Regions from separate parts of the Streptomyces mirabilis genome, predicted to be linked through region 2. Evidence: riboswitches for the same ligand, from Rfam matches in the RefSeq annotation. Region 2 holds a riboswitch; each other region holds the start of a gene.
What was found. Region 2 has a riboswitch for cyclic di-AMP ahead of SMIR_RS15085 (transglycosylase SLT domain-containing protein). Riboswitches for the same ligand answer to the same signal wherever they lie in the genome.
Positions count from the first base shown of each region.

Region 1: linked by a shared signal. The riboswitch ahead of SMIR_RS34885 (C40 family peptidase) and the one ahead of SMIR_RS15085 (transglycosylase SLT domain-containing protein) in region 2 are both predicted to bind cyclic di-AMP.
Region 3: linked by a shared signal. The riboswitch ahead of SMIR_RS14030 (C40 family peptidase) and the one ahead of SMIR_RS15085 (transglycosylase SLT domain-containing protein) in region 2 are both predicted to bind cyclic di-AMP.

Region 1 covers NZ_CP074102.1:7,862,119-7,869,825, forward strand. Annotated here, with positions in the region: gene SMIR_RS34870 (CsbD family protein) at 1-74, shown strand, start outside; gene SMIR_RS34875 (GOLPH3/VPS74 family protein) at 249-854, shown strand; gene SMIR_RS34880 (hypothetical protein) at 926-2,113, opposite strand; gene SMIR_RS34885 (C40 family peptidase) at 2,280-3,725, opposite strand; cyclic di-AMP (ydaO/yuaA leader) riboswitch at 3,782-3,952, opposite strand; gene SMIR_RS34890 (diacylglycerol/lipid kinase family protein) at 4,068-5,429, opposite strand; gene SMIR_RS34895 (response regulator transcription factor) at 5,633-6,337, shown strand; gene SMIR_RS34900 (sensor histidine kinase) at 6,334-7,707, shown strand, end outside.
Region 2 covers NZ_CP074102.1:3,424,360-3,432,066, reverse strand. Annotated here, with positions in the region: gene SMIR_RS15095 (FAD-dependent oxidoreductase) at 1-205, shown strand, start outside; gene SMIR_RS15090 (HAD family hydrolase) at 508-1,455, shown strand; gene SMIR_RS15085 (transglycosylase SLT domain-containing protein) at 1,449-2,159, opposite strand; cyclic di-AMP (ydaO/yuaA leader) riboswitch at 2,164-2,322, opposite strand; gene SMIR_RS15080 (hypothetical protein) at 2,595-2,918, opposite strand; gene SMIR_RS15075 (CocE/NonD family hydrolase) at 2,902-5,184, opposite strand; gene SMIR_RS15070 (polyprenyl synthetase family protein) at 5,563-6,573, shown strand; gene SMIR_RS15065 (CHRD domain-containing protein) at 6,742-7,707, shown strand, end outside.
Region 3 covers NZ_CP074102.1:3,206,092-3,213,798, reverse strand. Annotated here, with positions in the region: gene SMIR_RS14045 (C40 family peptidase) at 1-883, opposite strand, end outside; gene SMIR_RS14040 (hypothetical protein) at 1,295-1,648, shown strand; gene SMIR_RS14035 (tellurite resistance/C4-dicarboxylate transporter family protein) at 1,728-2,702, opposite strand; gene SMIR_RS14030 (C40 family peptidase) at 2,798-3,967, opposite strand; cyclic di-AMP (ydaO/yuaA leader) riboswitch at 3,975-4,147, opposite strand; gene pcrA (DNA helicase PcrA) at 4,463-7,021, shown strand; gene SMIR_RS14020 (M23 family metallopeptidase) at 7,109-7,707, opposite strand, start outside.

The DNA.
Region 1 (7,707 bases), 4.4 Mb from region 2:
AGGGGCGTGTGGAGAAGGCCAAGGGCGACGCGCGCCAGGCGAAGGAGAAGACCAAGGACATCTTCCGCGGCTGACGCCCGGCCGCTCATGGGGCGGATGGCGTACGCAGAGCAGGGGGCTCGTCGCATGGAGCGACGGGCCCCCTGCTCCGCTCTCCGGGCAGCTGCGCCGAGCGGTCGAGGATCGTAGGCTTTCCCCGCCGAAGATCGTAGGCTTTCCCCTCCGGAGACTGTGTGGGGGAGCCATCTATGACCACGGCCAGGGACCTCTTGATCACCGCCATGGACGTGGACCCGGACCGCCCCGTGGGGCAGGGCGACCTGTCCCTCGCACTCGCCGGAGCCGAGGTGATCGACCTCCTCGCCGCTGACGCCGTCCACTTGGACGGCGACCGCCTCGTGCCGGCGCCCGAGCCGACGACGGAAGACCGACTCCTGGCCGAGGCGGCGTCCTCGCTCGTACGCCAGGTGCCCTACGAGCCGGTCGAGGACTGGCTGTGGCGCAGGGGGCGCGGCCTGGCCGCGGTCCATCTGGCCGCCCTGGAGGCGGACGGCCAGCTGACCCGGCAACGCCAACGCCGACTGCTTTTCGGAGCCGTCCGGATGGTTGTGGTCGATTCGCCCGCCCGACGCCGGGCACTGCACCGCTGGGCCGCCGACGAGCCTGTCCTCGTCTCCCTCGCGGCGGCCGTCGGGATTCCGGCCGAGCAGGGCGCCGACGGTCCGGTCGTGACCGACGACGCGGTGACGACCGTGCTGGCCGCCGTCAACGACGCGGTCATGGAACTGGAAGCGGTACGCCAGCGCCGGTCCATCGAGAGCGCGGCGTTCGCCAACCTCTGGCGAGGCGCGTGACGCGAGCGGGCGCGCCGTGCCACGCCGGTTTCAGCGGGTGGCCTCGGTCCGGCGCCGGTTTCCGGTAGCGATCATTCGCCCTTGCCGGGCTGGTTCTCGGGCGTGCGGGTGCCGGTGCCGGTTCCGGTGTCAGTGCCCCTGGCGGTGTCCCGGTCCGGCGCGTCGTCGCGGGCCGCGCGCCGTGCCCGTACGGTGCCCGCGACCCGCTGGAACGTCCGTGTCAGCTGGTGCAGCGGGTTCCCCTCCTGGCCGGCGGTCGCCTCGTGTGCACCGGACGCCGTCGTCCGGAGGTCTCGGAGGTCGGCCAGCGCCGCATGCGCGAGTTCGGTCGCCTCGCGGTACTGGTCGCGCGACTTCGTCATGGCGTCGAGTGCCTCGGCGTACACAGCCACCAGCGCCCGTGCCTCCTCCAGCGTCAGCAGCTTCCAGTCCTCCCGGAGGCTGGTGAGGGCGTCCTCCGCCGCTTCCGGCAGCGGCCGGGGCAGTGCCGCGTACCGTACGACCTTCTCCAGGAGCTCCGTCGGCTCCGAGCCGTCGAGGAACACACTTCGTACCGTGGAGTCCTGCTCGCCGTACCCGGGCCGGGCGGGGGAACCGGGCAGGATCACGGCGCCACCGCGCGGTACCCGTACGCCCAGGTCGTACAGCGCCCAGTTGACCGTCTGGAACTGCTCGGGCGCGGCGCGGTGTTCCACGACCCGGTGACGCAGACCGGGCGGGAGCAGCCGGGCCAGCGGCAGGCGACCGCGTTCGTCGGTGGTCATCGCCTCGTGGATGACGACGTTGATGCTCCAGCTGTGCTGCGCGGCCTCCTTGAGCAGGCGGCGCAGTGCCTTGTCGTCCTGTGGCAGCGGGTTGATGTCCCGCAGGCGGAGCCCGGCCACGATGTCGTGGTCCCAGGGGATCTGGTGTCCCTCGGGCCAGAACATGGTCGCGGGAGAGGGCCACGCGAGGTCCCAGGGCCGTTCCGCCTCGGCCACCAGCGTCCAGCGGCTTCCCTCGGCGGCGTGATCGCGCCCGTCCGTCGTGAGCCGTGCGCGAACCGTGACGGCGTCGTCGACCTGCCAGCGCGCCTCGAAGACATGCCCCTCGGAGTCCGAGGAGTTCTCTGCCTCCAGGAAGTCGTGGATCGTCTCGTCGGCCTTCAGCCTCCGCAGGTTCTCCCTGAGGATCTCCTGCGGGGCGGGCCCGACATGGCGCCCGCCGGCCAGCCAGACGGTTTCCGGAGCGGTGGCGCGGGCGGTGGAGGGCTTGGGCATGAGTCACTTTGCGGTGGGAGGCGGCGTGCGCACCCAGTATGGTCAGCGCGGGTGGCGAGCCGGGCGGCGAGGTCCGCGCGGATCACGTACATCCGCTATTGCGAAACTTCGGCCGTTCCGGTGCCTTATGTGTGCTTTGGGGCCTTGGTTGATGTGGCGCCGTCCGTCACGCCGGGCGCAGCGCGCTGTGGATCGCCTTCTGTCCGGCGAAGAAGATGGACTCTTCGCGTATCGAGGCACCGGGGCTGGGGGCGTGGATCATCATGCCGTTCCCGGTGTAGAAGCCGACGTGGCTGACGTTGTCGTAGAAGAAGATCAGGTCGCCGAACTGGATGTCGGTCAGGGGAATCGCCGCACCGGCGGTCGCCTGCCCGTGCACGGTGCGCGGGAGTGCGACCCCGGCGGCCCTCCAGGCGGCCTGGACGAGGCTGGCGGAGTCGTACGAGTCCGGTCCTGTCGCGCCCCAGACACACGGCTTGCCGATCTGCGTACGGGCGAAGGCAAGGGCCTTGGCGGCCTTCCCGCCGTACGCCGACTCCGCGGCGCCGACGGGGCTTACCGTGCCGGTGCCGACGGGCACACCCGCGGCCAGCGGCATCCCCACGCCGAGGGACATGTCCGCGCCGAGCGGCATCCCCGTACCCATGGACATGTCCGTGCCGAGAGGTATCCCCGCGGCCAGGGGCATCCCGGTGCCGAGGGGCATGTCCGGGCCGAGCGTCATTCCCATACCCATGGACGTGTCCGTGCCGAGAGGCATCCCCGCACCCATGGACGTGTCCGTGCCGAGAGGCATCCCCGCACCCATGGGCACGTTCGTGCCGAGCGGCATTCCGGTGCCGAGGGACATGTCCGGGCCGAGCGGGGTCGACTGCTGTCGCTGCCACTCCGCCGCTGCCTGGTTGCGAGCCTGATCCTCCGGGGTGGGCCAGACGCCCTCGGCCGGACGTGACTCGATCGCCGCGGGCCCGGGGTTCCACTGTGCGGCGTGCTTGGACACCAACTCACGAGCCAGCGCCAGTTTCCGCTGGATCTTCTCCTTGGACGTCTTCAACGCGGACTGCCCCGGCGCGGCGGGCAGCGCGGGCAGCAGGGCCGTGGCGGCCTCCTGTGCAGGTTGCGGCGCGGGCTCCGGCGCGGCCGGCAGCGCGGCGACGGCCCTGGCCGTCAACTCGGCCACGGGCCCGGCGGCCGCCTCGGCGGAGGGGCCTGCGGTCAACTCCAGAACGGGGCGGGCGGTCAACTCCCGCCCACGGTTGGTGAGCCCGTCCTCCGGCCGCTTCGCCGGGCCCGTGGGCCGCGCCTCGGCCGGGCGGTTCGGCATCCGGTCGGCCGGCAGCCTGGCCGGCGCGGACGGACCCAGCTGCGTGCGCGCCGCGTCGAACCAGGTCTTGGTGATGTCGTCGAGGGCGGGGTCGCGGCGCCTGCGCGCGGTTTCCGGCGCCGGGTTGACGCGGCCTCGGCTCCCTGTGGTCATCGCGCGGGTCCCGTTGACGAACCCGACGGCGTTCTCGGCCTGGTCGTAGAGGGAGCTGATCCGCTGCTGCACCTCCTCGCGGCTCGGACCGTCCGCGCCACTGAGGGCGGCCGTCGCGCGTGCGGAGTCGGGCATGCCAGGGAGGCTGCCGCCTCCAGGGCGCGGGGTTCGTTCCGGCGCCATGGGAGCCGTACTCCTTCCGTACTCCGCCTACCGGGTCGGCCGTCGGGTTCGGGCGGAAGATTCCGGAAGGCATGCCCTACGGCCCCTGCCCGAGAGGGCAGTTGGGCCGATTCACCCCAAGGTCGGTTGGGTCCCGGTTCCGGTTGCCGCGGGGGCATCGGATTCGGCGGAGGTCGCGCGACCCGGCGAGGTTCGCCGGAGGGAGTCGTGCGGCCTGCCGCCAACTTAGCCAATTTGTGTGCCTGGTGTGAAGATTGGAGCGCGAACTGTCCGATATGTAATTGTGACCTTCGTCTACGTGTCCCGGCCACGACCAGGATGTCGTACGACCGCCGTGCGCCCCACGGTCGCCGCGAGCGTGCGCAACCGGCGCCAGTCCAAAGGGGGTTGGACCTCCGGTACGCCGGGCCGTTCCTTGGGGACGCGGACGCGCAGGGCGCCGGGTTCGACGCGGCAGTGGACTGGGGCGGGCAGGACCAGGGCCTCGCCGTCGATGCCGGCCTCGACTTCCGCGCGGTCGGCGTCGATGACCACCTCACGGGTGGTCAGGACCGCGAGTCCGTCCGGCGCGGGGTCCAGTACGAGCGCGGCGGCCTCGGCCGCGCTGTCCACCGTGATGCCGAGGACACCGAGCAGCCCGGAGTCGAGCCGTTCGCGGCGGCCGAGACCGGCCGGATCGTTGGTCCGGTAGGGGTTGTTGCTCACCAGCACGGCCTGCGGGGCGTCGAGCGTCGTGTCGCCGGCGCGGGCGGTCAGTCGCGGCCCGCGCTGGCGGGTGAGCAGGTCGGGCAGGAGGTCCAGGATGGTGCCGATCTTGTCGTCGCGGTACGCGGGACTCTGCACGACCGCCGCGTACGCGCCGAAGGAGGCGTTGTTGACGAACGGGTGGCCGCCGGCGAAGCCGAGGTCCACGCGGAGTTCGACGCCGTCGGTGAGGGCGTCCAGGCAGGACGCCGGGTCGTCGCGGTCGAGGCCGAGGTCCATGGCGAAGTGATTGCGGGTGCCGGCGCAGACCACCAGGAACGGCAGACCGTGTTCGGCGGCGACGGCCGCGACCAGCGCCTGGGTACCGTCACCGCCGGCGACGCCCAGCAGATCCGCGCCGTCCGCGACGGCGGCCCGGGCCAGCGCGGTGACGTCCTGGTGCTTCTCCGGGTCGAGGAGCACGACCTGCGCGCCGAGCCGCTCCGCCTTCTCCCGCAGTCCGAACCTCGCCACCTTGCCGCCTCCGGAGTGCGGGTTCATGAGGAGGAAGGGGCGCCGCGGCGGTGGTGCCCTGCGTTCCTTCGGGCGCGGGGCGCGCGTCCGGTCGCCCCGCAGGGCGTACCGGCCGCTCCAGACGGCCACGGTCCACAGCGCCAGGGACACGGGGACGGCCCAGAGCAGGCCGGCCACGGCGAACAGGGTGAGCACGGCGCCGGGCGCGACGGCCGCCAGCACGGCCGCCACCCAGCGGAGCGGGCCGCGCCGGGTCAGCGCCCACCACAGCGCCGCCGCCGTGACGGCCACGCCGAGGAGCACGGCCAGGAGCAGCAGTACGCCGTCCACGCCTCCGTAAGCGAGCGGCAGCAGGACCGCCAGCGCCGCCGTGACCAGCGCGGCCCTGGCCGCCCACCGTTTCCCGTGGCCGACCCGCCCGCTCGCATCCACACCCATCGACACAGTCGTATGCAACCGCCGGGTCAGGCCCCGCGCAACCGCCGCGCTCTGCGAGGGCACACGCCAACCGGGGCCGGCCCGGGCGATTCTCACCGATCCCTTGGCCGACCCCTCGGGGCCGGGACCGTCGAGGCTGATGCACGATGGGCGGCGGCGAGCCCCGGCGGTGCGCCGGGGTGTGGCGGGGAGGGGCAGTGGTGATGAGTGGGCAGCGCGGCCGTGTTCTGGTCGTGGACGACGACGCGGCGATCCGCCGCTCGCTGGAGCGCGGACTGAGGCTCGGCGGATTCACCGTGGACCTGGCCGACGGGGGGCGGCCGGCCCTGGCGGTGGCCCGGCGGACACCGCCGGACGTGATCGTGCTGGACATCTCGATGCCCGACCTCAGCGGCATCGAGGTGTGCAGGACACTGCGGGACGAGGACAACGACGTACCCGTGCTGATGCTCTCCGCACTCGACGAGACCGCCGACCGGATCGCCGGGCTGCAGGCGGGCGGGGACGACTACCTCGTCAAGCCCTTCGCCCTGCAGGAACTGGTCCTGCGCCTGGAGGCACTGCTGCGGCGCAGGCCGCCACGGGACAGCGGCACCGTACGGGTCGGCGGGCTGCTCCTGGATCCCGCCGCCCGGGGGGTGAGCCTCGACGGGCGGCCGGTGGAACTGACCCGACGCGAGTTCGAGCTGCTCCACTTCCTCGCCCGCAACGCAGGCATCGTGCTCAGCCGGGACCAGCTCCTCGATCGCGTATGGGGCTACGACTTCGAGGTGCGCACCGACGCGGTGGACACCTTCGTCAGCTATCTGCGCCGCAAACTGGAGACGTCGGGGCGCTCCCGGATCATCCACACCGTACGAGGCGTGGGCTTCGTCCTGCGCGACGACGACCCGGGGGAGCGGCCGTGAGACTGTCCACGCGGATCGCCCTGGCCGTCGGCGCCACCGTGCCCGTACTGGTTCTGGCCACCGGCTGGCTGCTGCTGCGGCTGGTCGCCGCTGATCTGCACGACCAGCAGGACACGCATCTGCGCGAGCGCGCGGTGGCCGTAGCCAAGGACGCCCGGGGGCTGCTGCGCGCGAGCGCCGCCGACCGCTCGGCGGCGGTGGAGCAGGCCCGCGAACGCCGGCTTTTCACCTCGGCCCTGGACGTGGGCGTACGGCTGACCGGCCCCGAGGGGACCTTCACGGGCGGCCCGCAACCGGCGGCCGACGTGGCGCTGCCCGTCAGGGCTCCCGTCCCGGTCACCCTCCGTGCCGACGGCAGGAGCTGGCGGATCCTGTCGACCCGGGTGACCGGGTCGCGCCCGGGTGTGCGCGGCACCCTGTGGCTGTTCGCGTCCGACACCGCCGCCGACACCCAGGTACGCCTGGTCCGACGGCGCGCGGTGACCGTCGCCCTGCTCGCCGCACCGCTGTCCGGGCTGCTCGCCTGGGCCGTCGCCACCCGGGCGAGCACACCGCTGCGCCATCTGCAACGCCGGGCGAGCGGCCTCGACCCCCGTTCAAGTTCCACCCGCCTGGACCACACCCCGACGCGGATCGCCGAGGTCGACGACCTCGCGCGCACCCTGCAGACCGTCCTGGCCCGCTACGACGAGCAGGCGGCCAGGACCGCCGAGGCTCTGGCCACCGCCCGCTCCTTCGCCTCGGCGGCCTCGCACGAACTGCGCACCCCGTTGATGAGCATGCAGACCAACCTGGAGATCCTCACCGAGCATCCGGAACTCGCCGGACCCGACCGTGACGAAGTGCTGCACGACCTGAGCCGCGAACACGCACGCCTCCTCGGGGTCCTCGTCATGCTGCGCGACCTCGGCCGCGCAGACCTCGTCGAGGCGGACGCCTTCGGCCCGGTCGACCTCGCCGACCTCGTCGAAGCGAGCACGGAGGAACAGCGGCGACGCCATCCGCACGCACGGGTGGCCGGCCACTGCGCACCGGGGCTGCGTGTGCACGGCTGGGAGGCGGGACTGCGGAGCCTGGTGGACAACCTGCTCGTCAACGCCCTGGTCCACGGACACACGGACGGGCAGCCTCCGCAGGTCGAGGTGACCTTGCGCGCGAGCGGCGCCGACGCGCTCCTCGTCGTAGACGACCGGGGCCCGGGTATCCCGCCCGCGCTGCGCACCGAGGTCTTCGAACGTTTCCGCCGCCGACCGGACAGCCCCGGCTCCGGCCTCGGACTGACCCTGGTCGCCCAGCAGATCGCCCTGCACCGGGGCGGGATCCGGGTACTGGACCGGCCCACGGGTCCGGGCACCCGCGTCGAGGTCACC
Region 2 (7,707 bases):
CTTCCTGGGACACGAGTTGCGTACGGCGCTCGTGGTGAGCCGCGGCACTCCCAAGCTCGGTGCGGGGTACCGCTCCTCGGTGCCCGGGCTGTACTTCACGGGGTTGCCGGCGGCGGCTTCCTACGGGCCGGTGATGCGGTTCGTGTGCGGTACGGAGTTCGCTTCGCCGCGGCTGGCCAAGCACTTGGCGGGCGCGCACGGGTGAGGTGGCCGGGGTCCGTACGGCCGAGGGGGCGGCGGCTTGTGAGCCACGTCCCCGGGCCGGGCCCAACCGGCCGCGCCGGAGCTCGTGTTGGGCTCAGGCAGCCACAGTCACCGCAGCCGCGTCATCCTCTGGAGTGACATTCCGCTCGGAGTCTTTTCGTACCGCCCGCTTCGGTGGGCGGGCAGAAGTGCACTCTGTACGCCCGGTACGCCCCGTACGGTGAACGGCGTTGCTGACGGGATACCGGACGTCGTCCGGTTCACGCCGGGCCGATGAGTCGTTCGATCCGTATTCTTCGGATCATGGCCGCTCCGACTGCATATTCACTTATCGCCACTGACCTGGACGGAACGCTGCTCCGCGGCGACGACACCCTCTCCGACCGGTCCCGGGCCGCGTTGGCGAGGGTGGCCGAGGCGGGCGCCCGGCACCTGGTCGTGACGGGGCGCCCGGCGCCGAGAGTTCGACCGCTGCTCGACGAACTCGGCGGCGCGGGGCTGGCGGTGTGCGGGCAGGGGGCGCAGTTGTACGACGCGGCGGCGGACCGCCTGCTGTGGTCGGTGACCCTGGACAGGGAACTCGCGGAGACCGCGCTCGGGAAGATCGAGGCGGAGGTCGGGCTGCTCTACGCCGCGGTGGACCAGGACGGCGTGGACGGGCTGACGCTCATCGAGCCGGGGTACGTGATGCCGCATCCGACGCTTCCGGCGGTACGGGTGCACCGACGCGACGACCTGTGGACGGAGCCGATCAGCAAGGTGTTGCTCCGTCACCCGTCGCTGTCCGACGACGAGTTGGCATCGGCGGCTCGGGGTGTGGTGGGCTCGCTGGCCACCGTCACCATGTCGGGGCCCGGGACCGTCGAACTCCAGCCATGCGGCGTGACCAAGGCGACCGGGCTGGCGCTCGCCGCCGCCCACCTCGGTCTCACTCCCGCCGCCACCATCGCCTTCGGTGACATGCCCAACGACATCCCCATGTTCGACTGGGCCGCCCGGGGGGTCGCCATGGCCAACGCCCATCCGGAGCTGAAGGCGGTGGCCGACGAGGTGACGCTGTCGAACGAGGACGACGGGATCGCGGTGGTACTGGAGCGGTTGTTCCCGTGCCGGACGGATCGGTTCCGGGAGTCCGGAGAGCCCCGTAGTCCCCGGCAGCCGTCCGAGTCTCCTCGACCCCATCAGCCCCATCAGCTCCGGCAGTCGTACCAGCCCTACCAGCCCTACCAGTCCCACCAGTCCTATCAGTAGGGCCCGTTGACGTTGTCGATCGAGCCGTACTTCGCCGCCGCGTAGTTGCAGGCCGCCGTGATGTTCGCGACCGGGTCGTAGGGGTTCATCGACGTGCCCGGCACGTGGTAGGCCTTGAACGTCGGGTCGATGACCTGGAGGAGGCCCTTGGAGGGGATGCCGGCCTTGGCGTTGGAGTCCCAGTTGTTGATGGCCAGGGGGTTCCCGGAGGACTCGCGCATGACGTTGCGGTGGATGCCGTTGTAGGTGCCGGGGATCTTGGCGCGGGCCATGATGTCCAGCGAGTGCTTGATCCATCCGTCGAGGTTGTTCGCGTACGTCTTCGCAGGGGCCTTGGTGGCGGTGGGCGCCGGGGTCGCCTTGGTGGGGATTTGGACCCTTTTGGTGCCCACGGTCAGGGTGAGGCCCGGGCGGAGCGTCGACGGGTCGGGGCCTATGACCGCGCGGTTGGCGACGTACAGCTTCGCCGCGCCACCGCTCGTGGGGTACTTCTGTGCGATCTTGGCCAGGGTGTCGCCCGCGACCACCTTGTACGTGATGAGCTGGACGTCGGTGGTGGTGGCGGCGGTGGGGGTGGCGGCCTGTGCGCAGGTCGCGCCCACGATCGGAAGGGCGAGCGTGACTCCGCCCAGTCCCGCGGCGAGGATGCCCCGAGTGAGGATGCTGTGGGTCTTGAAGCTGCGGCGTTTGCCTCGTGCGGACATGGCGAATTCCTCTCCGGCGCCTGCGAGGTGAGCTGTCGGGTTCGGGCGGGAGCTGCCCGGCCGCACGGTGTGTGCGACTTCACCCCTAGCCGTTCCGGTGTCCGGATCGGCGGCTTACCTGGGTCCCCCGCTCCTGCCGTGCGCGTGTGGGTGGCTGGGATATTCCGGTCGGCGGCAGGATTGGGCGGTCCGTCCGGATCGACGTGAACGTATGCGAGAGCACATGTCCGGAACAAGCCCTCATTTCCCGGTGTAGATCGCTTTCACCTGCGAAATGCGTGGGAGAAAATGCCCGATTAATCCGGAACGTGACACTCAACTTGCCTTATGCAAAGGGGGAGTCGTCAAAGGGGGATAAAGAGTCCACCCCACGTGGACGTGACCCAACTCACGCGACCAAGCAGAAATAAAGCGGCACTGGCGGCAAATCGGACATCAGGCTTCGAGTGTCCAGGCCGGTGAGGCCGCGGGCGGAGCCGGGCGCACCTCCCACACGGACAGGTCCGTGTCGGGGTCGTCGTCGGGGAGCCGGCCGGCGTTGGGCTTGAAGTAGAGGCCGCGGGCCCAGTATTCGGGGAGTTCGTGGCACATCAGGTCCGGGTAGGGGCCGAACTCCTGCCCCGCGTAAGCCCTGTTGATCCTCGCAACCGCCTCGGCCCGGGGGATCCCGAAGCGCGTGACCATCTCGTCGGCCATCTCGCGGAAGTACGCGAGCATCCCCTCGTCCAGGGCCATCAGGAACTCACCGGTCCGCGCCATGCTCCTCAGGGTTGCCCATGCCGCCGCCGGGACTCCAGTCCGCCGTCCGGGGGATTCGCCTCTCCCACGTCCGATGGAAGACCACCTCGTTGCCGTCCTTGCGGATCAGCTCGTTCGAGGTGATGAACTCCCAGGCGTCGCAGCTGAGTTCGGAGCGTGTCTCGACCCGGGCGTCCCAGGGCAGCTCCGGGCGGTGCAGACGGATCGACCTCGTCGAGCGGGTGCGGGCGGAGAGCGGGTCCGACTCATCGATGGTGTACGTGTCCAGGGCGTCCTCCGTGCATTCGAGGCCGTCCGGGTGGACACGGGTGCCGTCCTGGCGAGGATCGACCTCCACACGCCACTCGCCCCTCGCCACGTCACGGGCGACCAGGCGTTCGGGGCGGGGTTCGTCAAGGGTGGCCGGGGACGTCACCCCCAGGGGCCCGGACTGCTCCGGCTCCTCGAAGGTGATCCCCGGGTCCGACTCCCTTGCTCGCACCGGAAGTTCGAGGGAACTGGCCGCCGGGTCCAGGGCGAACCCCACAGTCGAGCCCGGCTGGGGCCAGATCCACGGCCAGTAGGCGGAGGAGAGGGAGAGCCGGATGCGGTGGCCGGGCGGGAACGCGTAGCCGATGGCGGTCAGGTCGAAAACCACGTCTTCCGTAGAGCCCGGTTTCCAGGAGACCGCCTGGTCGGAGCCGTAGCGCGCTGACAGGTTCAGAGCACCCCGGGTCACCAGCGTCGAGGAGCAGTCGGCAGCGACGTCACACACCCGGGCGATCACCTGGCCCCAGGGGGAGTGGGACGTCAGACGGAGGCGGACCCTCGGGCGCCCCAGGACCCAGGTCTCCCCTGGGACCTCGAACTCGAAGCAGGCCGATCTCGCGTCCTCCTCCCGCTGGTTCGGCGGCAGGTCCGCGTCGTTCCCGTCGGGACGGAAACGGCCCGCGTCCACGCCCGTGTGCTGAGGGGAGCGCACCAGCACCGGTGCGCCCCGCAACGCGTACGCGATCGGGGTCACGGAAGGTGAGGGCCAGGCGGTGTCGCCCACCCAGCGGCCGGGGAGGGACGGGTACGTCGTCGCCGGGGGGTGCGCGGCCATGACGTAGGAGCGCAGGAGGGGCTGCGCCATCACGTCACGGTTGTTCATGCCGGGGTCCGGTTCGGCGGTCGTGCCGGGGTTCGGATGGGCGGTCGTGCCGGGGTTCGGATGGGCGGTCGTGCCGGGGTTCGGACGGGCGGTCGTGCCGGAGTCCGGGTGGGCGGTTGCGCCAGGGCCCCGATCGGCGGTCCCGTCGGGGCCGGGATTGTTGATCGCACCGAGGTCGGGATTGCCGATCACGTCGGGCTCGGGCTCTGGGAGGCTCGTATCGGTCGGCCTGAGCCAGTGGCCCCACCACCTCAGCGTCTCCTGGAGGAAGCCGATTGCCGGGCCCGGCGGCAGGCCCCGGTCCGGGTGCTGGTGGCACCAAGGGCCGATCAGGCCGCGCACGCGGTCGGACGGAAGGCTCTCGACCAGCCGCAGCACCGTGTCGCGGTACGGGTCGTGCCAGCCGCCCACCGCGAGCACGGCGGCCCGGATCCCTCCGTATCCCCCGTCCTCGCGCACACCGGCGTGGCGCCAGTACGCGTCCCGGGTCGGGTGGGGCAGCCACGTATGGATGAACGGTTCCACCGTCTCCAGGCGCTTCACCCACATGTCGCGCCACATCACCTGGCCCACGTGTGCCGGATCCGGCGGACGGGCGACGTCGGCGAGCGCCGTGGCCGCCCGTGCGTGCGTCTCGACGGCGAGGACGGAACCTCCCATGCGGTGCCCGTCGTTGTCATAGGGATCGTCGGTCGAGCAGACCGTGACGATCGCCTTGAGCGGTTCGGGCGCGAGGGCCGCGATCCGGAGGGAGGTGAAGCCGCCCAGGGAGACGCCGAACCTGCCTACCGCGGCGCTGCACCAGGGCTGGTCCGCCAACCAGTGGATCACTTCCACCCCGTCGGCCCGCTCGCCCTCCCCGTACGGGTCCGCCGGCACGCCCTCCGAATTGCCGTAACCGCGGGCATCCACCCGGACGGAGGCGTAGCCGTGGCCTGCGTACCAGGGGTGGCGCTGCCAGTCGCGTGGCGCGGTCCGGTCGGTGAGCCGGTCCGGGAGATATTCGAGGAGCGCGGGGACGGGCGTGTCGGCCAGCGGGCGCCACACGCGCGCGTGCAAGCGGGTGCCGTCCGGGAGAGGGATCCACAGATCCTCGTGAGTCGTCTCGTGCGAGAAGGACGTACGGATGTGCATGCTCATCACGGTGTCCTCTGCGTCCGCAGTGCCCTGCGGTCGTCCTCGGTGCCCCGGTCGTCTTCGGCGGTCGGCTCTCAACCCGTCCGATCAGCCAATACGTCTGATATCCGGCCGAATCTACTGATCAAGAACATACCGGCCGTGATCCCGCACCGCCCGGGTGTGGGACTGTCTGCCGCTCGGGGGACATCGGGTGGCGGGGGAGAGGGAAGTCGGGAGGAAGTCGGCGGTGGGGACGGTGGGCGCTCGTGGTGATCGAAACGTGACCGGATACGCTGACTTGAGTGATGGCAGCGACACATCGACAAACCGTGTCATCGACCGAATGATCGACCGAGTTCGCCATGTGATCGTCAGCAGACAGGAGAACCTCTCGTGACCGTCGTCGGGCCGTTCGGGCTGAGCGTGCGGGACCAGGCTCTCGAAGCCGATGTCCAGGCCGGATTGACGGCTGTGGAGGAGGGCTTGCTCGAAGTCACCAAGAGCGAGGTCCCCTTCATCACAGAGGCCGCGCAGCACCTGCTGCGCGCCGGCGGGAAGCGGTTCCGTCCGCTGCTCGTGATGCTCGCCGCGCAGTTCGGTGACCCCTACGCGCCGGGTGTCGTGCCCTCGGCCGTGGTCGTCGAACTGACCCATCTCGCCACCCTGTACCACGACGACGTGATGGACGAGGCCGACGCGCGGCGCGGCGTGCCCAGCGCGAACACCCGCTGGGGCAACTCGGTCGCCGTGCTCACCGGCGACTTCCTCTTCGCGCGCGCGTCCCACACCCTGGCCGACCTCGGGCCCGAGGCCGTCCGCATCCAGGCCGAGGCGTTCGAGCGGCTCGTCACCGGACAGATCCTGGAGACGGCGGGGCCCCGCGACGGGCGCGACCCGGTCGACCACTACCTCGACGTGCTCAGCGGCAAGACCGGCTCGCTGGTCGCCGTGGCGTGCCGGTTCGGCGCGATGATGTCGGGCGCCGACGAGACGGTCGTGGACGTGCTGACGCAGTACGGGGAGCGGCTGGGCGTCGCCTTCCAGCTCGCGGACGACGTGCTGGACATCGCCTCCGACTCGCACGAGTCCGGGAAGACGCCGGGTACGGACCTGCGCGAGGGCATCGCCACGCTGCCGGTGCTGCGGCTGCGTGAGCGGGCGGAGCGGCTCGGTCTCGCCGAGGACATCGCGCTGTGCGAGCTGCTCGACTCCGACCTCACGGACGACGACCGGCACGCGGAGGCGCTGGCCCTGCTGCGGGCGCATCCCGCGCTGGAGCAGGCCCGCCGTGACACCGTGCGGTACGCGGAGGAGGCCCGGGCCGCGCTCGTTCCGCTCCCCGAGTGTGGCGCGAAGGCCGCGCTCGTGGAGCTGGTGGACGCGGTGGTGCACCGGGCCGGATAGGCGCCCGGAACGCGCCGCTGGCGTACGCCCCCCGGTACCGACGCACACCCTCTCGGGTGTGACGCACGTCACATTGTTGGATTGAGTCCAGGGTAGGAATCGATCCGTACTCCCGTACAGAAGCTGACGCAGGGGGCGTCAGCTGCATTACGGGGAGAAAAAAGAATCATGGAATCGAACGCCACGTTCAATGCCATGTCGGACATGCGTCGCAAGGGCCTGGCCCTGGCCGGTGTCGCGGTGGCAGCCGCGGCCGGTGTGGCCGCCGCCGTCATCCCGGCGGTCGCCGCCGGCGGCAGTCACCACAGTGACCGCGGCGGCATGAGTCACTCGGCGCACGGCGATCAGACGATCGTCGCGCAGAGCGGAGTCGTCGGCGGCAGCGGCGGCACCATCCTCGCCACCAGCCTCCGTGGCGCCAACGAGGTGCCCGTCCAGGGTGGCCCCGCTGTCGGCGACAAGGACGGCGCGGCAATGGAGTTCATCAAGGTCAAGGGGGACAAGGTGTCCGTCGCCGTGACCTGGCGCGGCACCGGCAGGCCGACCATGCTCCACATCCATCAGGGCGCCAAGGGCACCAACGGCGGCGTCAAGATCGATTTCACCAAGCTGCTCGACAAGATCAAGGACCACCACGTGGTCGGCACCGTGAAGGTGAAGGACGCCGCGCTGCTGGAGCGGTTGAAGAACGACCCGGGTGCGTTCTACGCCAATCTGCACACCGCAGAGTTCCCGGGCGGAGCCGTCCGCGGCCAGCTCCACAAGGTCACCGGCTCCTTCGACTTCCGTGACGCCCTCGACAACTTCCAGGCGTCCGTGGTCAAGGGCAAGCAGATCTACGAGTGCAAGCCCGCCGAGGGCGGTGGCTACGCCTTCGCGCAGCGTGACGTCGCGGCGCTGCTCGGTGGCGACATCGTGCACACGTTCGTGAAGCCAAACTCCGGTACGCCGCAGTGGGTCGCGCCCGACCGCAGCGCGGTCACCGGAGCGGTGATCTCCAAGACGCCGAACGGCGACAAGAACATCGCCGAGCTGGACCTCAAGGCCACCCGGTCCGGCAAGCACCGCGGTCTGCTGGCCGACACGCAGGAGATCCTGCGGCTCAACACCGTGGGTGGGGTCGCCCCGGCCGGC
Region 3 (7,707 bases), 220 kb from region 2:
ACGTCGTGCGCGGCAGCGAGATGCCCGCGGCGCGGTACGCGGCCTGGGCCAGGCCCGAGCAGTCGAAGGCGTCGGGCCCGGTGGCGCCCCAGACGTAGGGGCTGCCGAGCTTCCCGTAGGCATACGCGACGGCCTCCGCCGCACGGGAGTTGGGCGCCGCGACGGAGCCGGGCGACGACACCGGGCCGAGGTCCCGCGCGGCGGAGCGCGAGGCGCGCTGCCCGGCGCTTCCCGTACCCCCGGCCGCTCCCAGGTCCCCGAGCTGCGCGCGCTGCTCGTCGGTGAGCCGCGACAGCAGTTGCCGCGCCGTGTTCAGCTTCCCGGTGATCGTCTTCTTGGCCCGCTTCAGCTCCGCCTGACGCGACTTGAGTGAGGCCAGCTCGACATGCGCGGCCCCGCGCAGCTGCTCGATCTCCCGCAGCTGCTTGCGCACCCGGGCCACGGCCTCCGCCTGTCGGCTGCCGGCCCGCTCGGCGAACGCGGCCCCTTCCAGGTACTGGTCGGGGTTGTCGGAGAGCGCGAGTTGCAGCGCGGGGTCCAGGCCTCCGCTGCGGTACTGCGCGGCGGCGATCGAACCCAGCGCGTCCCGAGCCGTGTTGAGCCGGTCCTCCCTGCGCGCCGCCTCGTCACGCAGCGCGTTCAGCCGCTGCTCGGCCTTGTCTGCCTTGTCCTTCGCGCCGTCGTACTTCTGGGTGGCGACCTCCGCCTCCTCGTACAACTTGTCCACCTTGGCCTTCACCTGTGCCGGCGACAGCTGCGGGTCCGCGTGCCCCGTCCCGTCGAAGCCCGTCGCCGTGGCCGCTCCCGCGAGGGCGATGGTCGCGGCTGTGCGGGCCGTGTTTCCACCGAGCGAGCGCTGTCTGGGCTTTCGGTGCGCTGCCACGAGGGCCCACATCCTTCCCGGGACTTGCGTACGACCGCCGGGGACGAGCGCGGTCAGCGGGGACACGTCCGGCGGCGGCCCCACACAGGGGGAGCGGGCCGCCGCCGGACCTTTCTCGGCGGTGGTGTCCGGCTGCCGCCCCTGGCCCGGGCGGCGGTGGGGAGCCGGCCACCTGGTGGAGGACGCTAAACCTGAGAGTGATGTCCCGGTAACGTCATGTACGGAAGTGGCGCCACTGGATCGCGGGGTGACCGCATGTGACCGTGATCCCGGCCCGGCGCCGTCGACTTCACGCGGTGTGATGACCGATGGGGCGGTTCCGGGACAATCGGTGGTTCCCGGGTGGTAGTGGTCTACAGGGGGTGGGCCGGTGACAAGAGGGGTGAGGGCCGCCGATTAGGCTCCGGCTCCATGGACGTACTCATCCATCTCTTCGTCGGCCTGCACATCATCGGCATCGCCTCGCTCCTCGGCGGTTTCCTCACCCAGATGAAGGCGATGGGCCAGGGCACCGCCCGGTTCGTCCCCGCCATGCTGTACGGCGCGCTGACCATGCTGGTCACGGGCGTCGCCCTCGTCGGCCTCAACCAGGCCGACGACCACTCGGTCAACACCATCAAGATCGGCGTGAAGCTCGCCCTGCTGATCGTGATCCTCGGGCTCGTCTATGTGAAGCGGGACGACGAGAAGGTGGACAAGGGCCTGTTCGGGCTCGTAGGGCTGCTCACGACCGCGAACATCTTCATCGCGGTGCTCTGGACCTGACGGCCCCCCGAAGGCCCCCACGGACGGCTACGGCGCTTCCGGACATCTGACGGCTACGGCTCGTGCGGACGCCCGACGCCTACGGCTCCTGAGGACGCCTGACCGCTACGACCACCACCGCCAGCCACGCCGCGACCGAGATCCACAGCAGTACCTGCCCGAGCCCCCTGAGCCAGCCGACGCCGATGGCGGCCGCGACCGACAGCGCCGCCACCGCCGTCATCCCCAGCGGGAACACGGTCGCCCAGCGCAGCACGTCGTAGCGCGGGCGGGGCCACCGGGCCTCCGCCACGGCCAGCACGCAGTACGAGCCGAGGACGAGCACGAGCAGCGCCTCGGTCACCCAGCGCAGCACGCCGTTGTCGTCGTTGTTCCACAGGTAGATGTTCGCCTGGTACGCGAGGATCAGCTTCGACCCCGCCAGCGCCGAGATGGCGAGCGCGCCGGCCGCGACCCACTGGTCCCCGGCGCCCGTGGCGACCTCGCGGTAGTCGAAGTAGAACATCGCCAGCGCGTAGAGCAGGAGCCCCAGCCAGAACAGCACCAGCGCGGTGTGCGCGAGCCAGTCCGTGTGCGTCGCGGGGGCGAGCGTCGCGCCGAGCACCGCGAGCCCCTGCGTGGCCACACAGCCGAGGAACACCGCTCCGGGCATACGGGGCCGCCATTGCCGTACGACCAGGAAGAGCAGCCCGGGCCAGAGCACCGCCGACAGGGCGAGCAGGGCCTCGGCCGGCACCTCCCACCCCAGCGTGACCAGCCGCGTGCCGAGCACGGTGGTCGCCGCGACCGCGGTGAGCGCGCCCGGCGCAGCGGCCTCCGCCAGCCACCGCTCCCGTTCCCGCAGCAGCCGTACGACGAAGGCCGCGGCGAGCCCGAGCCAGCCGACGGCCGCCAGGGCCAGCACGATCCGGGACAGGATCTCGTAGCCGGTCTGCTCCAGCCCGATCGAGATGATGCCGGTGGCCAGGATCGCGGCTCCGGCGCCCGGCGGACTCTGCGCCCACCAGGTGCGCAGGCCGGTCCACCGGGGGCCGGGCGGGGAGATGGCTGACATGGGCCCGATGCTAAGGACCTTCGAGCGGGTTGGCGGCGGGCCACGCGCGCGTGGAGTCCGATGAGCCCCACGCGCGCGTGCCGGGCGCCGGGGCGTTAGGCCGGACGCACCACGCTGTGGATGATTGACTCACCGCCGTAGAAGATCGACTCCTCGCGGACGTACGCGCCCGGCTTGGGGGCGTGGATCATCATGCCGTTGCCGATGTAGAGGCCGACGTGGCTGATGTCGTCGTAGAAGAAGACGAGGTCACCGGGCTTGATATCGGCGAGCGGGACCGTCGTGCCCACGTTGACCTGGTCCCAGGTGGTACGCGGGAGATCGACGCCGGCGGCCTTCCAGGCGGCCTGGGTGAGGCCGGAGCAGTCGTAGGAGCCGGGCCCGGTCGCGCCCCAGACGTACGGCTTGCCGATCTGGGTGCGGGCGAAGGCGAGGGCCTTGTCGGCCTTGGCGGTGTACGAGGAGTCGGTGGCCGAACTCCCCGAGGTGCCCGAGGTGCCGGTGGTCCCGGAGGTCGTCTGCTGCTGGGCGGCCGCCTCCTGGGCCTTCTTCTCCGCCGCGGCCTGCTGCTGCGCCAGTTCCGCCGCCTTGCGGTCGGCCGCTTCCTGCTTCTTCTTCTCGATCGCCGCGAGCCGCGCCTTCTCCTCGGCGGTCAGCTTCGAGAGCAGGTCGCGCGCCTCGGCGAGCTTGCGCTGCACGTCGGCCTTGGACGTCTTCAGCGCACTTTGCGTCGTGGTGAGCGTCTGCAGGCTCTGGGAGGCCTCCGCGCGCTTCTTGGTGGTGGCGGCCTGCTCGGTGATGTAGTCGTCGACGGCCACCTTCTGGCGGCTGGTCAGCCGGTCCATCAGCTGGGTCTGGTCGAAGTAGTCCTGTGGATTGTCGGCCAGCAGGAGGGTCGCGGTGTCGGGGGCGGAGGCACCGGTGCGGTACTGCGCCGCGGCGAACGAACCCAGCTCCTCGCGCGCGGTGTTGAGCTTCTCGGTGCGCTGGGCCACGTCGTCGAGGAGGGAGTCGACGCGCTTGCGCTGCTGCGCGGTCTTCTCCCTCGTCGCGTTGTACTTCTCGGTCGCCGCCTCGGCCTGGTGGTAGAGGTCGTCGACCTTCTTCTCGACCTCTTCGACGCTCGGCTTGGGATCGGCCGAGGGCGCGGCGTTCGCCGTCTGGGAGAGCAGGGCCACGGAGGTGAGGGCCGCCGTGGCGAGGGCGGGGGTCCGTATACCCGCTATGCGTGTACCCGTAGGACTCCACTTGCGATGCGACGCCAAGGTGGCGACTCCTTCCGTCATCCGCCTACCGAGTTAGCTGTCGGGTTCGGGCGGGTGATTCCGGAAGGTTTGCCCTACGGTCCTTGTCCCAGCGGACAGTTGGACCGATTCACCCCAAGGTCGGTTGGGTCCCCGGCTCCGGCTGCCGCGTGGGCGCACCGGACTCGGCGGAGGCCGCACGGCCCGGCGGTGTTCGCCGGTTGGGTCGAGCGGCCTGCCCGGCACGCTAGCCAACTCATAAGTGTTCTGTGAAGTTTGATGTGCGATATGCCCGATACATTTTCGTGACCTTGATCCTGGAGGCCATTGATCGGGACCGACTGTGGCTGACCGTAATGAAACGATCCTGAACGGTGACGGCGTCCGCGGCGGAAAGAGTGGCGGAAAGGAATCAGGCGCGGTCACGGAAAGAGATCATGCGCGATCGCGGAAAAACCGGTCGGGTTTCCAGGGTGGCCGCGGGTTGTCAGTGGGGCCGCCTAGACTCGGAGAGCGATGAGCAGCCTCTTTGATGACAGCTTTCTGGCGGACCTCCAGCCTTCCGGGGCCCACGAGGAAGAGCCCCCGCCGCCGCCCGAGGACGGGGCGCCGGAGCCGCTTCCGGACGACCTGTTCGGCGGCCGCTTCGACGTGCCCGCGAGCCGGGACGCCTACTACCGCGACGGCGCGCCCCGCCCCGCCGTGGACCCGGCGGCCCTGCTGGACGGGTTGAACGAGAACCAGCGCGCGGCCGTGGTGCACTCCGGCTCCCCGCTGCTCATCGTGGCCGGCGCGGGCTCCGGCAAGACCCGGGTGCTCACCCACCGCATCGCCCATCTGCTGGGCGAGCGTCATGTCCACCCCGGCCAGATCCTCGCGATCACCTTCACGAACAAGGCCGCGGGCGAGATGAAGGAGCGTGTCGAGCAGCTCGTCGGCCCGCGCGCGAACGCGATGTGGGTGATGACCTTCCACAGCGCGTGTGTGCGGATCCTGCGCCGCGAGAGCAAGAAGCTCGGCTTCACCTCCTCGTTCTCGATCTATGACGCCGCCGACAGCAAGCGGCTGATGGCGCTCGTCTGCCGTGACCTGGATCTCGATCCCAAGCGCTTCCCGCCCAAGTCCTTCAGCGCCAAGATCTCGAACCTGAAGAACGAGCTGATCGACGAGGAGGACTTCGCCGCCCAGGCCGCCGACGGCTTCGAGAAGACCCTCGCCCAGGCCTACGCGATGTACCAGTCGCGGCTGCGCGAGGCCAACGCGCTCGACTTCGACGACCTGATCATGACCACGGTCAACCTGCTGCGCGCCTTCCCGGACGTCGCCGAGCACTACCGGCGCCGCTTCCGCCACGTCCTGGTCGACGAGTACCAGGACACGAACCACGCGCAGTACGCCCTGGTCAGGGAGCTCGTCGGCCCGGCCGCCGGTGACCGGCCCGAGGACGCGCCGCCCGCCGAGGGCGAGCTCGGGCCCGCCGAGCTGTGCGTCGTGGGCGACGCCGACCAGTCGATCTACGCCTTCCGCGGCGCGACCATCCGCAACATCCTCCAGTTCGAGGAGGACTACCCGGACGCGACGACGATCCTGCTGGAGCAGAACTACCGCTCCACCCAGACGATCCTGTCCGCCGCCAACGCGGTCATCGAGCGCAATGAGTCCCGCCGCCCCAAGAACCTGTGGACCAACGCGGGCGCCGGTTCGAACATCACCGGCTATGTCGCCGACACCGAGCACGACGAGGCCCAGTTCGTCGCCGACGAGATAGACCGTCTCACCGACGCGGGCGAGGCCAGGGCGGGCGACGTCGCCGTCTTCTACCGGACGAACGCCCAGTCCCGTGTCTTCGAAGAGATCTTCATCCGCGTCGGCCTGCCCTACAAGGTCGTCGGCGGCGTCCGCTTCTACGAGCGCAAGGAGGTCCGGGACGTCCTCGCGTACCTGAGGGTCCTGGCCAACCCCGAGGACTCGGTCCCGATGCGCCGCATTCTGAACGTTCCCAAGCGCGGGATCGGCGAGCGCGCCGAGGCCATGATCGACGCGCTCTCGCAGCGCGAGAAGATCAGCTTCTCGCAGGCGCTGCGCCGTGTCGACGAGGCGTACGGGATGGCGGCGCGGTCGACGAACGCCGTGAAGCGGTTCAACACGCTCATGGAGGACCTCCGCACGATCGTCGAGTCCGGCGCGGGTCCGGCGACCGTCCTGGAGGCGGTGCTCGAGCGCACCGGCTACCTCGCCGAGCTGCAGGCCTCGACCGACCCGCAGGACGAGACCCGGATCGAGAACCTTCAGGAGCTCGCAGCCGTGGCCCTGGAGTTCGAGCAGGAGACCGGCGAGGGCGAAGGCGAAGGCACGGGGGCGACTGCGGGTACGGCGGATGTCGGCGCCGGTGCGGCTGCGGGTGCTGGTACGGCGTCCGGTGGGCTCTCCGCGTTCCTGGAGCGGGTCGCGCTCGTCGCCGACTCCGACCAGATCCCGGACGAGGAGGACGGCAACGGCGTCATCACCCTGATGACCCTCCACACCGCCAAGGGCCTGGAGTTCCCGGTCGTCTTCCTCACCGGCATGGAGGACGGCGTCTTCCCGCACATGCGCGCGCTGGGACAGGTCAAGGAGCTGGAGGAGGAGCGGCGCCTCGCGTACGTCGGCATCACGCGCGCGCGGGAGCGGCTGTACCTCACCCGTTCGTCCATGCGCAGCGCCTGGGGTCAGCCCTCCTACAACCCGCCGTCCCGTTTCCTGGAGGAGATCCCGGAGACGCACCTGGAGTGGAAGCGCACCGGTGCGACCGCTCCGGTGTCCTCGGGGCCCGTCTCCGGTGTGGCCGCCTCGCTGTCGTCCTCGCGTTCGCGGTCCGCGGCGTCCGGCGCCTCCGGCTTCGCGACGCGCCGCGGGATCTCGGAGAAGCAGGTGGTCTCGCTGGCGGTCGGCGACCGGGTCACCCATGACCAGTTCGGCCTGGGCACCGTGGTCGGCGTGAAGGGAACGGGCGCGAACGCGGAGGCGACGGTCGACTTCGGCGAGGCGAAGCCGAAGCGGTTGCTGCTGCGGTACGCGCCGGTGGAGAAGCTGTAGTCCTACGGGTTCTACGGGGCGGCAGCTCGGAGCCCGGCGACGGCGTTCGGTCACGTCGTCGGGTGAGTCGGGTGAGGAGCCGGTGGGTTACGTCGGGTCCAGGCCGTGGCTGCGCAGCCACGGCAGCGGGTCGATCGCCGAACCGCCCGCGGGGCGTACCTCGAAGTGCAGGTGCGGACCGGTCGAGTTGCCGGAGTTCCCGGAGAACGCGATCTGGTCACCGGCCTTCACGACCGTCCCCGACGGCACCTTGTAGCTGGAGAGGTGGCAGTACCAGGTCTCCGTGCCGTCCATCGCGGTGACGATCGCCATGTTCCCGTACGCGCTGTTCCACTGCGTCCGTACGGTGCCGTCGGTCGCGGCCATCACCGGCGTGCCGTACGACACCGGGAAGTCGATGCCCGTGTGCACGGACATCCAGTTGATGCCGGCCTGGCCGAAGTAGGCGCTGAGGCCCTTCTGCGTGACCGGGAGCACGAATTTCGGCCGCAACCGCTCCTTGCGGGCCGCCTCCGCCGCCGCCTTCTGCTTCTCGGCGGCCTGCTGAGCCTTGAGGTCGATACGTTCCTGCGTCCGGCTGGCCCGGTCGGCGAAGTCGTCCGCGCCCGCGGAGAGGCTCTGGAGCTGGGTGTCCAGTTTGTTGTTGGCGGCCGACGGCTTCACCGCGGTCCCGTCGGACGCGCTGA